2 regions of the Methylobacterium sp. Leaf106 genome follow, and region 2 is predicted to be linked to the other one. Evidence: predicted binding sites of a transcription regulator. Region 2 holds the regulator's gene; the other holds the start of a gene.
The links. Region 2 encodes LexA, which represses DNA repair genes until DNA is damaged. Its sites were predicted from a motif close to TGTTCNNNNTGTGTTCNG; they were not measured.
Positions count from the first base shown of each region.

Region 1: ASF34_RS15560 (SprT-like domain-containing protein) is a predicted target of LexA. The motif match lies at 3,368-3,385, and genes of this name have one in related genera.

Region 1 covers NZ_LMNB01000031.1:3,929-11,573, forward strand. Annotated here, with positions in the region: gene ASF34_RS15540 (hypothetical protein) at 1-408, shown strand, start outside; gene ASF34_RS15545 (exodeoxyribonuclease VII large subunit) at 573-1,988, shown strand; gene ASF34_RS15550 (hypothetical protein) at 2,017-2,205, shown strand; gene ASF34_RS15555 (IS5 family transposase) at 2,226-3,035, opposite strand; gene ASF34_RS15560 (SprT-like domain-containing protein) at 3,455-4,171, shown strand; gene ASF34_RS22860 (hypothetical protein) at 4,693-5,265, shown strand; gene ASF34_RS22865 (hypothetical protein) at 5,317-6,153, shown strand; gene ASF34_RS22870 (hypothetical protein) at 6,150-6,839, shown strand; gene mobF (MobF family relaxase) at 7,392-7,645, shown strand, end outside.
Region 2 covers NZ_LMNB01000023.1:772,799-780,443, forward strand. Annotated here, with positions in the region: gene gltA (citrate synthase) at 1-467, opposite strand, end outside; gene gltX (glutamate--tRNA ligase) at 697-2,124, opposite strand; gene ASF34_RS15320 (ComEC/Rec2 family competence protein) at 2,303-4,564, shown strand; gene lexA (transcriptional repressor LexA) at 4,558-5,295, opposite strand; gene ASF34_RS15330 (GntR family transcriptional regulator) at 5,712-6,404, opposite strand; gene oxc (oxalyl-CoA decarboxylase) at 7,064-7,645, shown strand, end outside.

The sequences.
Region 1 (7,645 bases), on a different contig from region 2:
GCCCTGATCCGCTGGTCCGTCGCTTTCGAAGAACCCGGATCGCTCGAGGTTCTCCACCAGACCCTCGAGGCCGCGACAGATCAGGTCGAGTGGGGCACCGCCGACGCACTGATCGTCGATCGCGGCCCGGGTTACGCCTTCCGAGCCTTGTCGGACCCGGCTCTCGTCCGGCGGTTATGTCAGTTTCCAGTGCCGATCCTAACGCTGCAGGGGGGCCATCCGAACCTGCTCGATCGGCTGGCCTGGCACGCCTTCGAGACGACCGAGGCAATGGAGGCGGTCCTGACGGACATCCTCAGGGAGGAGGTCCGGCCGGCCGGCCGTGAACGCCTCGACTCGATCGTCCGCGAACTGGAACGGATCGCGGTCGCAGCCGCCATGGCCCGATCAGGGGCCCTCTACGACTGAAAGCTTTCCCCCGGCTGCCGATAGCGGCAGCCGGATCCCATGATCGGGCCTCTGTCGCTCGCTCATGAGCCGATTGCTCGCACCCGCGTTGCGGGCAGCGCCGGGAATGGCGCCGCACCGCTTTCACTTCCCTCAGATCACCCACCCCCATTTTGGAACCCACCATGCGTTACCGCAAAATTCCCGGCTGGCGCGCCGCGCTCCCGGCTGCCCCACCGCCTCGCCCGTTTATCGAGGACGGCGGTAGTCAGCCTCTTACGAGGGAGCTTCCCGCCGCCACAGAAGCCACCACCATCCCACTGCAGCACCTCCTGGCCTCGTTGCGCCAGCAGATGAAGGGCGACCACGTCGTTCATGCCAGCGTGCTCAGCGTCGAGGCGACCACACGGGATGGCTTTGTCCTGCTCCTCGGCGAGGCCGAGCCGGCCAGTCGAAGCGAACCACCCCGACTCGAAGCTCACCTCAGCGAGGATCAGCGAGCCATCATTGAGGCCGAGCTCGGACGGGCCTTCGATCCTTTTCTCCTCGCCAACCGGAGGATCGAGGTGGGGCTTCGAACCTCTTTAAAGCAGCGCTTCAGTCGGGGGGCGACGGTCCAGGCCAAGGTCATCGGCCTTACCGCGATCAGCGAATTTCCGATCGAGCTCGAGATCCAACGCGAGGAGGTGCTGAGATTGCTCCGAATCGGTGGTGTACGGTTCGGGCCGTCGACCTGGAAGGAGCCGGAGGAGCCCTACCACGTCGCTGTCATTGCCTCGGAAGTCGGTGACGCCCTACGCGACGTGGAGTATGTGCTGAAGCCCTTCGAGACTTTGGGGCTGCTCCTAATTCACCGGATCAAGGGCACCTTCGAGGGACCGAGCGCTGAGAGGTCTCTGATCGAGGCGATGGCCAAGGCCGAGGCTCTCCACGCCGAACACGGCTTGTCGGCCACCCTTGTCGTACGCGGCGGCGGCCCCGCCTCGTCCTTCTCACCCCTGAACGCCTGGGCAACCGCCGCGGCGGCGAGGCGCCTTCCGAACCTCGTCGTCGGCGTCGGCCACGCAGCGACGCCGCGCACCGTTCTCGACGACGTGGCGGGACGGTCCGTACCAACGCCGACCGCAGCGGCCATGCTGATCCGCGATCTCGTGCGCGGCACGGCGCTGCGTGCCGAACAGGCCCTCGCTGCGCTGGAGCGGGCTATCCATGAGGACATCGAACAAGAGGCACGCAGAGCGCTCGCACGGGTGATGGCGGCGTATGAAGACGCCGTCCGTCTGTGTGTCGCGAACGCCGAACAGCAGCTTCTGAAGCTCGGCCTGACGGTCGAGCGCAGCCTGCTCGCTTCCATCGCCTCTCACAGCGAGGTGTTGGTCGCAACCGAGATGACGGCCGTCGGCGACGACGAGCATGCTGCGGACCCACACGATGCTCAAGACCCTCTCGTAGAGGGCGGTTTGGCGATGGTCATCGAGGCCGAGACCGGTTTCGTGATGACCACGGCTGCGGATGCCCGTCTCGCCAGCCGCCTCATTCTACAATTCTCAGACGGCCTTATGGGCGTCTGGAATCACCCAAAATCGATCACAACACACTGAACCTCATCATCAAAAGGAGTTCCACCTCATGAACGACACACCGAACACCCCTATCCCCTTCCTCGAGGCACTTCGTCGAATCGAGGCTTTGACCCTAAGCATCCAACGTGAGCGGCTCGCCGCCTTTGAGACCGTCGAAGAAACTTATGCCGAGATGCAGAGCCTACGCCTTGTCCTGGTCGCCCGGGTCGCTGCGCTGCGCAGTGCGACGGGCTGAGCCCGTATCCCTAGAGGCTGTTATGAACCGCTTGCCAGTTGAGCGGCCTGTTTGAGCATGAGGCAGACGAAGGCGACGATGTGGAGATCGGCGAGCGTGCTGGGATAGCGCTCGTAATCCTTGACGAGGCGGCGAAAGCGCGTCGCCCAGGCGAAGGAGCGTTCCACCACCCAGCGTCGCGGCAACAGGACGAAGCCGCGCTTGGCCTCCGGGAGTTTGACGACCTCCAGTTCGATGCCGTGTTCGCGGGCGGCCTTGGCCGGCTTCTTGCCGGTGTAGCCCTGGTCGACATAAGCCAGATCGACGTTGTCCCCGGTGGCGGCCTGCACGGCCTTCGCCAGATGCCCGACCTGGGCACGGTCGTCGGCATCGGCGGGGGTGACGTGCAGGGTCAGGAGGTGGCCCAGGGTGTCGACGGCCAGGTGGACCTTCGAACCCTTTTTGCGCTTCGCCCCATCGTAGCCGGCCCGCTCGCCGCTCTCGGGCGTCGAGCGCAAGGTTCGGCTGTCGAGGATCGCCGCGCTCGGCTCAGGAGAACGCCCGGAGGTCAGGCGCAGGAGCGCCCGCAGATCGTCGGCGAGTTGCTCGAAGCAGCCTGCCGCCAGCCAGCGCTGGGCCTGCTGGTAGACGGCCTCCCAGGGCGGGAGGTCGTGGGGCATCCACCGCCAGGGTGCCCCCGTCTTCACCACGTAGCGCAGTCCGTTGAACGCCTCGCGAAGCGAAGACTCACGCTGCCCCGCATCCTCGCGCAGCAGCGTCAGGTACGGCGCGACCAGCGCCCATTCATCATCGGAAACATCGGACGGGTAGGCTTGGCGCGACGAGGTCATGCCTCCTCATCTGGATTCCAGCCGTCACAGGTCCATAACAGCCTCTAGGACGTTGTCGAACCGGATCAAGATTGAACAGTGACTGCCGGAACGGTCCATGATGGGCTGCTGCGGCTTTTCGATGAACTCCACCGCGCGGGGAGAGCGTCCCGCCGTCGATCACGGAGATCGCCTCATATCATAGTCGTCGATAGGACCGGACCGGGAGGATCCGGTCCATCGCGCATGAGTATCGATTAAAAGCCCAGGAGGACACGGGGTACGACAAGATGCTTGAATACTGGCTCATGGGCGCCCAGATCAGTCATATGTAGCAAGCGCCAGTCATCACCAGTCCATAGTTTGTTTCGTACGAAACATCCTCGGCGAAACGGACAAGCTCTAGAGGCATTGTTTCGTACGATATGATTGAGGTTCTGATGGACCCGACGACTCGAACGTATTCCGGTCTCACGGAAGCCTACGACTTCTTCAACGAGCGCCTGTTCTCGGCCAAGCTGCCGCCGTGCCTAATAACGATGCAGCGGAAAAGTAAAGCCTACGGCTACTTCGCCGGGCGCCGCTTTGGTACGCGCAGCGGAGAGGAAATCACCGATGAGATCGCATTGAACCCAAGTCATTTTGCCGATCGTACTACCGAGGAAACGCTCTCAACCCTGGTCCATGAGATGGTTCATCTGGAGCAGCATCATTTCGGATCGCCGTCGCGACCTAGCTATCACAACAGTGAATGGGCTCGAATGATGCGAGCGGTGGGACTGATCCCGTCCTCAACAAGTGAGCCGGGCGGTAAGGAAACCGGACAGCAGGTCAGTCACTATATTGAGCCAGAAGGACGCTTCTTGGTCGCGTGCGTGGAGCTCATCGACGAGAGGGGCTTCACGCTGCCATATATCGAGCTCTGGGACGAAAGCGAACGCGAAACGCGAGCGAAAAAGGCATCGAGCAAAACGAAGTACAACTGCCCGAGCTGCAGGGTGAACGCATGGGCAAAGCCTCAGACCCAGCTTGATTGTGGGCGTTGCAGATTGCCGATGCAGGCAACCGCAAAGTCCGACAATGGTTGGAGAGACGAGGTGTTAGCTGAAGGTTCGAACCCCATTCTGAAGCTAGCCTGTCATCAGCATTCGCGATGAGATCGTTCCCGAACGGAGCTGCGATACAGCAGGTTGCTCACAGCATCGTAACTCTCGAGCAGCGGATTGTCTTCAAAAGCGATATGGGACCGCTTGCATCTTTCGTAGACCTATGCCAATAAAGGCTTGTCAAGGCAATGAACGGGCCGAGACTAGGGATCTTGCCGACCTGCGGTTTGCATCTCGAAACGCTCAATGTCGCTCATGCGGCATTTATCCTCCGAGTTGGCCTGTGTTGGCACGGCGGAGCGGTTTCCTGGATCAAGCTTCGATCTAGACACCGATCCGACCCGCCCCTTGTCACCGGCATCCGACAGTCCCGTTCGTGGACGATACGCGGATGAACAGTTTGACTGGGTATGTCCCAGTCGCTGAAGGATTGCATTTCAGGCGCTTAAGAACCGGAGCCCTTCGTGGCTGGCGTGAACCGGTTCCCCCCCTCTCTTCCTGTGAGGTTGCGCCATGACACAGTTGCATAATCGTAAGCTTCGTTTTGTTTATGCCAAAGGGGGCGAGCCTCTTTGGCCACCCCGGTTGCTATCGCGCGTGCTCCACACACTTCGGTGAAGGGGGAGACGCTGCCCAATCTGAGCTGGGCGCTCAAGAAGGTCAGGGGCAGCGACAAACGGCTAAAGACCTGGATGTGGCTGCACCGCCAAGCGTTACTCGACGAGTATGGTGCTGGTCGCCTGGATCTTAACGAATTGCTGGCGGCAGTTCTTCTTCTTGGGTTGACCAACGACCGTGGAGATGAACCAAACAAAGATGTAATTTCTCGAACTATGCTTCGCGTTCGAAAGCGTGCAGCTGACGAGAAAGCGAAGTCTATGCGGGAAAAAGAGGTCCGCCTGCCCCTTGGAGTTGTCGTTCAGGAGCCGTCAAAGCGCTCAGGAACGAATCAACCTGTACCGAACACGGACAAACGACCATCTGAAGCGTCGTTACTCAATGGTCTGCCAGTCCGCGCTTCATCTCAAGAACGTGCTTCAGCGCAAAGCATTGGGGCTGAGCAACGGCTGACCGCTGCCGAGAAGAAGGAACGTGTTGTACGGCAGGCGCAAGCCAGCCATCAGCAACTACCTCGACACGACTAAACTATTCCATCTGAACGCATATCGCGTGAGAGAAATTATCGGAGATTTTTGATGAAGAAAATGATGGATAAGAATGTTTCGGATATTGGTATTGACTCTTCATTGCCCGATATCGGGCTTGGGAGTAGTGCTCTGATCAATGACCCCAACCAGCTACGTCATGAATCGAACATGGCGCTTGTCAGCGGTCGTGGACGCATTGGTAAGACAGGATTGCTGCGCGGTGTCGCCAGTCTTGCGCTCCTCGCCGGGAGATCAATCCGCCTGTGCGACTTTGACCGATCCAATGCGAGTATGAGTAAGTACTATCCCGAGTCCAAGGTTTTGCAGACGGCGTCTCAGCTGCCTATGGAGAAAAAAATCGAAGAGGTCATGATGGACTTTCTTGAAGGAAATCAAGGTTATGGCTTGGATATTGGCGGCAACGATAAGACCTTTGAAAAATTCCTGTCGGAAGGAGATATCTCTAAGCTACTGGATCGCCACGATAAATACATAACATGGCTTCAAGTATTTAGCACGGATGAAGAAGACGTTTCCTATTTTCGTACAGCCTATGATGCTCTCTCGTCACATCAACGCATTCGGTGGGTGATCTGCCTGTCATACGCCTCGGCCCCCGATGGAGATGAGGTGGGCCGGTTCGCTCCGATACGTGAGCATCCTTTCATCAACCAAGTGCTTGACGCAGGTGGGGAGATGTTCGGCATTCCCAAGCTTGCAATTCACGCCGAAGTAGTACGGCTACGTCTGCGCTATGAAGATGCAATCGCTAACAAGCCCGGCTCGGAAGGTCTTCGAATAGGTGAATGGAGTGCCACCCGGGTTGAGGCTTGGTTGGACCGCCTTCGTACATCAGTCGAGCCATTCAAGGGTTGGCTGCCATGAGCAACCTGGCAGCACCCCAACCACCGCCCGGGGAACCTACTGACCTCGAGAAAGCCATCGATCGGGTTCTCGAAGAGGCCCGTAAGTCTGGTATGCGAAAGGAGGATCCGCATTACGACTTTCTAGTCACCCTCATGGCTGCATCGAGAAAATTCGATACCAACGTTGCGCGATATACGCAGAAAATTGAGCGTCACAGCGGATTTATTAAAGATGTTACAGACGAAAATCATCAAATACTTGAATTTATTAAGCATTATAGAGTAGCTGTGGCAAAAGATACTGCAGAACGGAGTGAGTTTGAAATATCATTCGAGGAAAAGACTGTTCGCATCCAGCGCGCCACAAGCATAGACCTGCGCTCAACAGTCGCGGGCTACGGTATTGTACTTGGGTTAATCATAGCAGTGAGTCTGCTTATCGGGGTAAGTAGCGGCTACAACCTCGGCGTACGCGAGGTTTTTGGAAGCCGTTACACTGCGGCAGAGCGCCTAAAGTGGATATTCGGGCTCGACGAACTTTCCGCCCGAACCTGGAGTAGTCTTATCCCACTCAACGCCGATTTGGACGCACTTATCGCGCGATGCCATGAACAGCGCTCCTCCTTTGATAGTGAGCGTCGACGCTGCGTCGTACAATTGAACGTTCCCGCGCCGACTAAGAGCCCTAGCCCCTCGCCTTGGTGATACCACGCAGGAAGCTCGGTTGGACCGAGAAGTGGGCATTGCCGGACCTAATCCCTATCCGACACTGCCTGGTTTTCGAAGAGGGTTCCCCAAACCTTTAAGCCGTCAAAACGACGTGTCCGATCCGTTTCGGACAAGTACGCGACACGACGCCAATCGGACGATCCTCACCCTAAATTTCAACCCACAGACCAAGGCACCCCTTGGTGCAGGAAGCGATGAGATGCCCAACCCGACAGCCCGTCCCGTTCCTTCGGCGCCTCTCAATCTAGCGGATGACCCGCCCTGGACCCTAGACCGCCTTGCCGGGCTCACCGTAGCGATAATGCAGGCGCTGGATGCACTGACCGAGACCGCCAACCTCCATACCCAGCTACTTCGCAAGATAATGGAAGCCGCTACCTCTCCAGGGGAGAGCAGCGAGTTCAGCCCCCTTAATCGGAACCTGAGCCAGATCGCTCAGCTGCTCAAGGTAAACGGTGACCTCCTGACCCTAATCTGTCAGCAGGTCGGCGGATCTCCGCCGGCCACGCCGTAGGATCCGCGGCTGTGATGACCTACCTGACCGGGCGGGTCAGTACGCCCGGCCTCGCGATGGGGCGCCACCTCATGCAGGTGACCTTGCCGCCCGACCTCAAGGAGGTCGCCGCTTACTATGGTTGGGCGCATGACCTGGATGCCGGACCAGATGCGGGCCGACCGGTACCTCGGCTGCGTGCGGATCTCGACCCGCGCCTCGCCCGCGTGCTCGGACTCGATCCAGAAGCGCCGCTAGACCTTGCCGCCGTGGCCAACCTGCTCTCCGG
Region 2 (7,645 bases):
TGCTTGTCGTCCGAGATGTCGGTCGAGTCGTGGTAGAAGGCCGACAGCGCGCCGACGCAGGCGACCATGATCGCCATCGGGTGGGCGTCGCGGCGGAATCCCTGGAAGAAGCGGTTCATCTGGTCGTGCACCATGGTGTGGCGCGTGACCCGGTAGTCGAAATCCGCCTTCTGGGCGGGCGTCGGCAATTCACCGAACAGCATCAGGTAGCACGTCTCGAGGAAGTCGCCCTGCTCGGCGATCTGCTCGATCGGGTAGCCGCGATACAGGAGGACGCCGGCGTCGCCGTCGATATAGGTGATCTTCGATTCGCAGGACGCGGTCGAGGTGAACCCGGGATCGAAGGTGAACATGCCGGTCTTGGCGTGGAGCTTGCCGATGTCGATGACGTCGGGTCCGATCGTACCGGTCTTGATCGGAAGATCGACTTGGTTGTCGCCCACGGAGATCGTGCTGGTGGCGCTCATGGAGACGTGGACCCTTTCTTGGCAGAAGGCAGACCTTGGCAGAGGGTAGCGCCGGCCCGCATGGCGACATCCGCCACTTCGGACCGGCGCGCACGAACAGGCTTTTGCTGCAGGTGCTCACACACCTATCGGGTTAGCGGATCGGCACACCGCCTACAACCGATCCCCCTCGCCACTCGGCCGCGCAAGCGAAAACCGGGCCGATCTGTCACCCGTCGAGCGTCTGTGATCAGGTCGAGGATGCCTGATCTCCGAGGCGCCCCAGACACTCCTCGCGTCCGAGCACGGCCATGACGTCGAAGACCGGCGGAGAGGTCGCGCGCCCCGTGAGCGCGGCCCGCAATGGCTGGGCGATCAGGCCGAGCTTGAGCGCGTTTTCCTCGGCAAAGCGGCGCACCGCGCCCTCCGTGCTGGCCGCGTTCCATTCCGGCAGGTCGGCGAGGGCCGGCAGGATCGCCGCGAGACGCTGGCGAGCTTCCTCGCTCAGGAGGGCCTTCGCCTTGTCGTCGAGGCCGAGGGGACGCGACGCAGTGAGGTAATAGGCGCTGTCGAGGAGGTCCACGAGGGTCTTGGCGCGCTCCTTGAGACCGGGCATCGCCGCGCCGAGCTTGGCACGAAGCTCGGGCGACAAAGCGGTGGGCAATCCGCGATCGGGAGCGAGGACCGGAAGGATCGTCTCTATCGCATCGATCAGCACGGCATCGTCCGCCCCGCGAATGTAGAGCCCGTTGAGATTCTCGAGCTTCGCGAAATCGAATCGGGCAGCCGAGCGGCCGATCGACTTCAGGTCGAAGGCGGCGATCATCTCCTCGGTCGAGAACACCTCCTGATCGCCATGGCTCCAGCCCAGGCGGACGAGGTAGTTGCGCAAGGCCGAGGGCAGGTAGCCGAGGTCGCGATAGGCGTCGACACCGAGTGCCCCGTGACGCTTCGATAGTTTGGCGCCGTCAGCCCCGTGGATCAGCGGGATATGCGCCATGATCGGCGCGGACCAGCCGAGCGCGTCGTAGATCTGTCCCTGCCGGGCGGCGTTGGTGAGGTGGTCGTCACCGCGAATCACGTGGGTCACGCCCATGTCGTGATCGTCGACGACGACGGCGAGCATGTAGGTGGGGTTACCGTCGGAGCGCAGCAGGACGAGATCGTCGAGATCCTTGTTGGCCCAGGTCACGCGGCCCTGGACCTGATCTTCCACCACCGTTTCGCCGTCGGACGGAGCGCGCAGGCGGATCACCGGCTTCACGCCGGCCGGTGCCTCGGTCGGATCGCGGTCGCGCCAGCGGCCATCGTAACGCATGGGGCGGCCTTCGGCGCGCGCGGCCTCGCGCATGGCGGTGAGCTCGTCCGGCGTCGCATAGCAGTGATAGGCGTTGCCCGAGGCGAGCAGGCTTTCCGCGACCTGGCGGTGCCGATCCGCGCGGGCGAACTGGTAGACGACGTCTCCGTCCCAATCCAGGCCGAGCCAGCGCAACCCTTCGAGGATCGCGTCGATGGCGCCCTGGGTGGAGCGCTCCCGGTCGGTATCCTCGATCCTCAGCAGCATGCGACCGCCGAAATGGCGGGCATAGAGCCAGTTGAAGAGCGCCGTGCGCGCTCCCCCGATATGCAGGTACCCCGTGGGGGAGGGGGCAAAACGCGTAACGACGGGTGACGACATCGGGCGGCTAAACTTGTGCGTGAAGGTGGGAGGGCGGATCGACCGGCCCGGATCGGCGCATGTAGCATGCGTTTGCGGTGACGTTAAGAAAACGTGGCGCCGAGTCGCGAGGCGGAGGCGGTGCCGCTCGTGCGGGCTCTCTCCAAAAGGGTGAGCCCTGAGGGAGACGCAGCGGCAGATGGCCCAGGCCAGCGCGCGAGCAAAGGGCGCGACGTTTGCGGGCCTGGCCCGTCCGCGATCCCCGTCGGCTATGGTAGAGGCGGCAAAACGCTGGTTCGCCGGCGGGCTCGCGGAGGAATCCGAACAGCGCCGCCTGTTTCCCTGGCTCGCCGTCGCATTCGGCCTCGGCATTCTCGTCTGTTTCACCGCCACCAACGGCGAGCCATCGCTGGCGGCACCGCTCCTCGTGGCGCTCGCCCTCTCGGCCGCCGTACCGTTCCTCGGTTCAAGGCCCGTCGCCCTCGCTCTGGTTCTCGGACTCGCCGCGTCCTTCCTCGGCTTCTCGGCCGCTGTGTTGCGCCTGCGGATCGTGGCGGCGCCCGTCCTGGCCCGGACGACCATCGCGCCGCTCACCGGCCTTGTGGAAGCCCTCGACGAGCGGGAGGTCGGTGCGCGGCTCATCGTCCTCGTGGAGAGTTTCGGCACCCTGACGCCGGATCGCCGGCCGACGCGGGTTCGCGTGTCCTACAAAAAGGCGCTCACCCTGAAGCCCGGCGATTACATCTCGGCGACGGCGCGGCTCCTGCCCCCGCCCGAGGCGGCCCGGCCCGGCGGATACGATTTCGCGCGCGATGCCTACTTTCGCGGGATCGGCGCCGTCGGCTCTCTCGTGGGCAAGATCGAGGTGAAGCCTCCGCCGAGACCCTTGCCCTGGCAGGTCTCGCTCGCCGCTGCCGTGGACGATGCGCGCAACGCGCTGACCCGGCGGATCACCGATGCCAATGGCGGGCAGGCCGGCGCGGTGGCCGCGGCCCTGGTGACGGGCAAGCGCGGCCTCATCAATGCCGAGACCAACGATGTCCTGCGCGCGGCGGGGATCTACCACGTGGTCTCGATTTCCGGGCTCCACATGGTACTCGCTGCCGGAGTGGTGTTCTGGCTCGTTCGCGCGCTCCTCGCCCTCGTCCCGGGCCTCGCCCTCATCTGGCCGATCAAGAAGATCGCCGCCGGTTTCGCCATGGTCGGCGTCACCGCCTATTGCGTCTTCTCGGGCTGGGACATCGCCGCCGAGCGATCGCTCATCATGACCCTCGTGATGCTGGGCGCGATCCTCGTAGATCGTCCCGCGCTCAGCATGCGCAACCTCGCCCTGGCCGCGCTGATCGCCCTCGCGCGCGAGCCGGACGGGCTACTCGGCCCGAGCTTCCAAATGTCCTTCGGCGCGGTGGCCGGCCTCATCGCCTGCGCGGGCACGCTCAATCGCTGGATGCCGCCACGCGAAGGCGCCAGCCTCTTGGCCCGCGCATGGCAGTTCCTCGCCGTCGCGGTCCTCGGCACCCTGGCGACGACCATGGTCGCCCAGATCGCGACGGCGCCGTTCGCGACCTATCATTTCCAGACCGTCCAGCCGTTCGGCATCGTCGGCAACGCGCTGACCTTGCCCCTCGTATCTCTGGCGGTGATGCCGGCGGCGGTGCTCGGGATCCTCGCCTACCCCTTTGCCCTCGATCAGCCGGTCTGGTGGGCGATGGGGCTCGCGGTACGGGGGATGCTCACGATCTCCGGGTGGATCAGCGGGTTTGGCCACGCCACCCTCGTCGTGCCGGCCTATGGCAGCACGGCCCTCTGCCTGCTGGCCCTCGCCCTGCTCCTGCTGACACTCCCCGTGTCGGGGCTGCGCTGGATCGGACTCGCTCCGGCCGCCCTCGGCATCGCCCTCGCCGCCACGCCACCGCGCTACGACCTCTATATCGACCGGGAGGGTGGGGGCGCGGCCCTGCGCGACCCTGACGGCCGGCTGGCAATCCTCGGAAACCCGCCCGCCTTCGTCCTCGAACAATGGCTCAAGGCGGACGGCGATTCTCGGAAGGCCGGTGCCGTATCCGCCTCCACGAAAGGCCGTTGCGATGCGGTCGGCTGCACCGCAGGGACGGAGACGCGGCGCATCGTGGCGCTTGTCAAGGACAAGCGGGCCTTTGCCGAGGATTGTGAGAGGGCAAGCATCATCATAGCCCGCCGCGACGCTCCCAAAGGATGCCGCGCCGGCCTCATCGTCGATCGGGCGTTCCTGGCGGAGCGAGGGGCGACGGCCGTTCGCTTCGGGCCGGATGGTCCTGTCGCGACATCGGCACGCGCGCCGAACGTCCGGCCTCCGTGGCGGCGGGTCATGGCCGATGCCTCGCCTGTGCCCTCGACACCGGCCGAGACCGCGAAACTACAGGATCCCGAGATCGACGAAGGCGACCCATTGCCGGACACGCCCTCGGACCGGCCTCAGTAGCGGCGGACGAGGCTGACCAGGCGACCCTGGATCTGTACGCGGTCGGGACCCAGCACCCTCGTCTCATAGGCGGGGTTGGCGGCCTCCAGGGCGATGGAGGAACCGCGACGACGCAGGCGTTTCAGAGTGGCTTCCTCATCATCGATGAGGGCCACGATGATGTCCCCCGTATTCGCGGTGTCCTGCTTCTTGATCACCACCAGATCGCCGTCGAGAATACCCGCTTCGATCATCGAATCGCCGCGCACCTCAAGGGCATAATGCTCGCCCCCCGACAGGAAGTCGGGAGACAACGTGACCGAGTGACTTTGGTTCTGGATCGCCGAGATCGGCGTACCGGCCGCGATCCGACCCATGACCGGGATGGTGATGGCCCGTCCGCTCTCGTCCTGACCCTGGGTCGTAGGCGGACGCATAGATGGCGTCGCCTTGGACCGTCCGCCTTCGACGACGCTGGGCGTAAAGCGGCGGACTTCGCCGGCGGGAGCCGGCCTCGGCGCGGGGGCGCCGGTCAGGCTTTCGGGCATCCGGATCACCTCGATCGCCCTGGCCCTATTCGGCAGGCGCCGCAGGAACCCACGCTCTTCGAGGGCCGTGATCAGCCGGTGAATGCCCGATTTCGACTTGAGATCGAGCGCGTCCTTCATCTCGTCGAACGAGGGCGGGACACCACTCTCCTGCATCCGTTGCTGAATGAATTGGAGAAGATCCAGCTGCTTACGCGTCAACATACAGATCACTCTTCCACTGAAGCCAATGGCCGCGACTAACGCCGCTGAAACAAAACACGAACACGGTAGACGTTCTGGAAGTGTTCTGCAAGGGTTCCGTTAACGCGGTGGTAGAGTTTGTTCCTGGGCGGACATTCGCTGGCATCCCGGCGCCGGAGCCCGGCTGGCGGTTCGCGCCTCGCAAGTCGGCTCCATCCCGACGACATCCCACCCCGCGAGCTGATCGCCTCGGCGTGGTCGTTCAATAGCGACGGTGCCACCGGTCGCTGGCTTCGCCGCAGAATCGGGGATTCGTTTCGATCACTGTGACGGATCGGCGAGCCGATACAGACGCTTCGATCCGACCGAAGCCGGCTGTCTCGTCTCGTTCGCCGACATTGGCGGTCGCAGCGACCGGAAACCGGCGACGATGCCGTTCAGTCGAGATAGTCGCCGTACTTCTCGACATGGCTGGCCAGGCCGAGGCCGTGCTCGCGCACCAGGCGTTCGGCAAGTTCCGCGTCGCGCGCCTCCAGCGCCTTGATGATCGCCACGTGTTCCTTGATCGAGTTGGCGGCACGGTCGCCCTGGCGCATGGCCGTGTTGCGGATGCCGCGAACGTGCATGAGCAGATTGCTGGTGATGTCCTTGATGACGTCGCACTGGCCCAGCGAAATGATCTTCTGGTGGAAGCGGATATTGGCTTCCGAATACTCGTCGAGATGATCCGACGGACGACCCTCGTAGAATTCCGGGAAATGCTCGCGCAGGCAGTGCAACTGCTCGTCTGTGGCTCGCTCGCAGGCGAGGCGAGCGGCCATGCTCTCCAGGGCCGACCAGGCCTGGATCATGCTGACGATCTCCTTCTTCGACTTCTTGATCACGAAGACGCCGCGCCGGGCCTCGAACCGTACGAAACCTTCCTGCTCGAGTACCGTCAGCGCTTCGCGCACCGGGGTGCGGCTCACTCCCAGGTTGAGAGACAGCTTCCTCTCGTCGAGCCTCACCTCCTCGCGCTGATTATAGATGTTCATATTCGTGATTGCTTCCTTGAGCGCGTCGTAAGCCAATGCACGCAAGCTCGAAGTCGCAACGATGGGCTTTACTTGAAACGTATCCGTCTTGACCATTTTCGACACCTAGAATGATTTCAACTCGCACACAGGGTCGAGCACACTTGGTGTGAAGCATGCCAAACCCGCGTTCGAAATACAAGGAACGCTTCGGGGCAAAGAAATCCTTCAACACAAGAATAGTGGCATCTCTTGTCCTAGCAATCCGGAGGACATGCATTCGGTCGTTGGAGCCGCGGCGATGCCGCACTCGCCATCGTCTCGTTCGTTTGAGTGCCGCGCAATCGCTGAAGCCCGACCAAACCGGCAAGATCATGCAAAATCGTTTGACAGTTGGTATTTGGTATGCCACCAGTTGTCGAGAGATGCGGAGGGTGATCCGACTGTAAGTCGGCCTGAGCGCGGTCGTGATGAGGCTTCGGCGGATTGGCGGTGGCATCCCAGCACGCTGTCGACGTAGGGACACGCATTATAACGCATTAGGTTCCGTAGCCCTTCGGTCGGGAGGTTTACGGACGGTCTTCAAGATAAGCATGAGCTTTCTGCTTGAGGAGGTCATAATTTTTTCGGTCTGACTTAAGAAAAATACGGTTCCGCCGAGACGCGCGGCCGTGGACGCCCCCGCCGCCCCACGATGGGGACGTCACCTCATCGGCTCGTCTGCCCAGCGGGTCGCAAATCATAACAAAACAGCAAAGAACCAGGGAGAGAACACGATGTCCGCTTTGGCCCAGAGAATCGCTGTCGACGTTTCGGCGGAGCCTGAGCTCACCGATGGCTTTCATCTCGTCATCGATGCGTTGAAGCTCAACGATATTCATACGATCTACGGTGTTCCCGGTATTCCGATCACCGATCTCGGTCGTCTTGCCCAGGCTGCGGGCATGCGTGTCATCTCCTTCCGCCATGAGCAGCATGCCGGCAATGCGGCCGCCATCGCGGGCTTCCTCACGAAGAAGCCCGGCATCTGCCTCACGGTTTCGGCCCCCGGCTTCCTCAACGGTCTGACGGCGCTCGCCAACGCCACCACCAATTGCTTCCCGATGATCCTCATCTCCGGCTCGTCCGAGCGCGAGATCGTCGACCTGCAACAGGGCGATTACGAAGAGATGGACCAGCTCGCCATCGCCAAGCCCCTCTGCAAAGCGGCCTTCCGCGTGCTTCATGCCGCCGATATCGGCATCGCCGTCGCCCGTGCCATCCGTGCGGCTGTGTCCGGCCGACCCGGCGGTGTCTATCTCGATCTGCCTGCCAAACTGTTCAGCCAGGTGATGGAGGCCGAGGCCGGCGCCAAATCC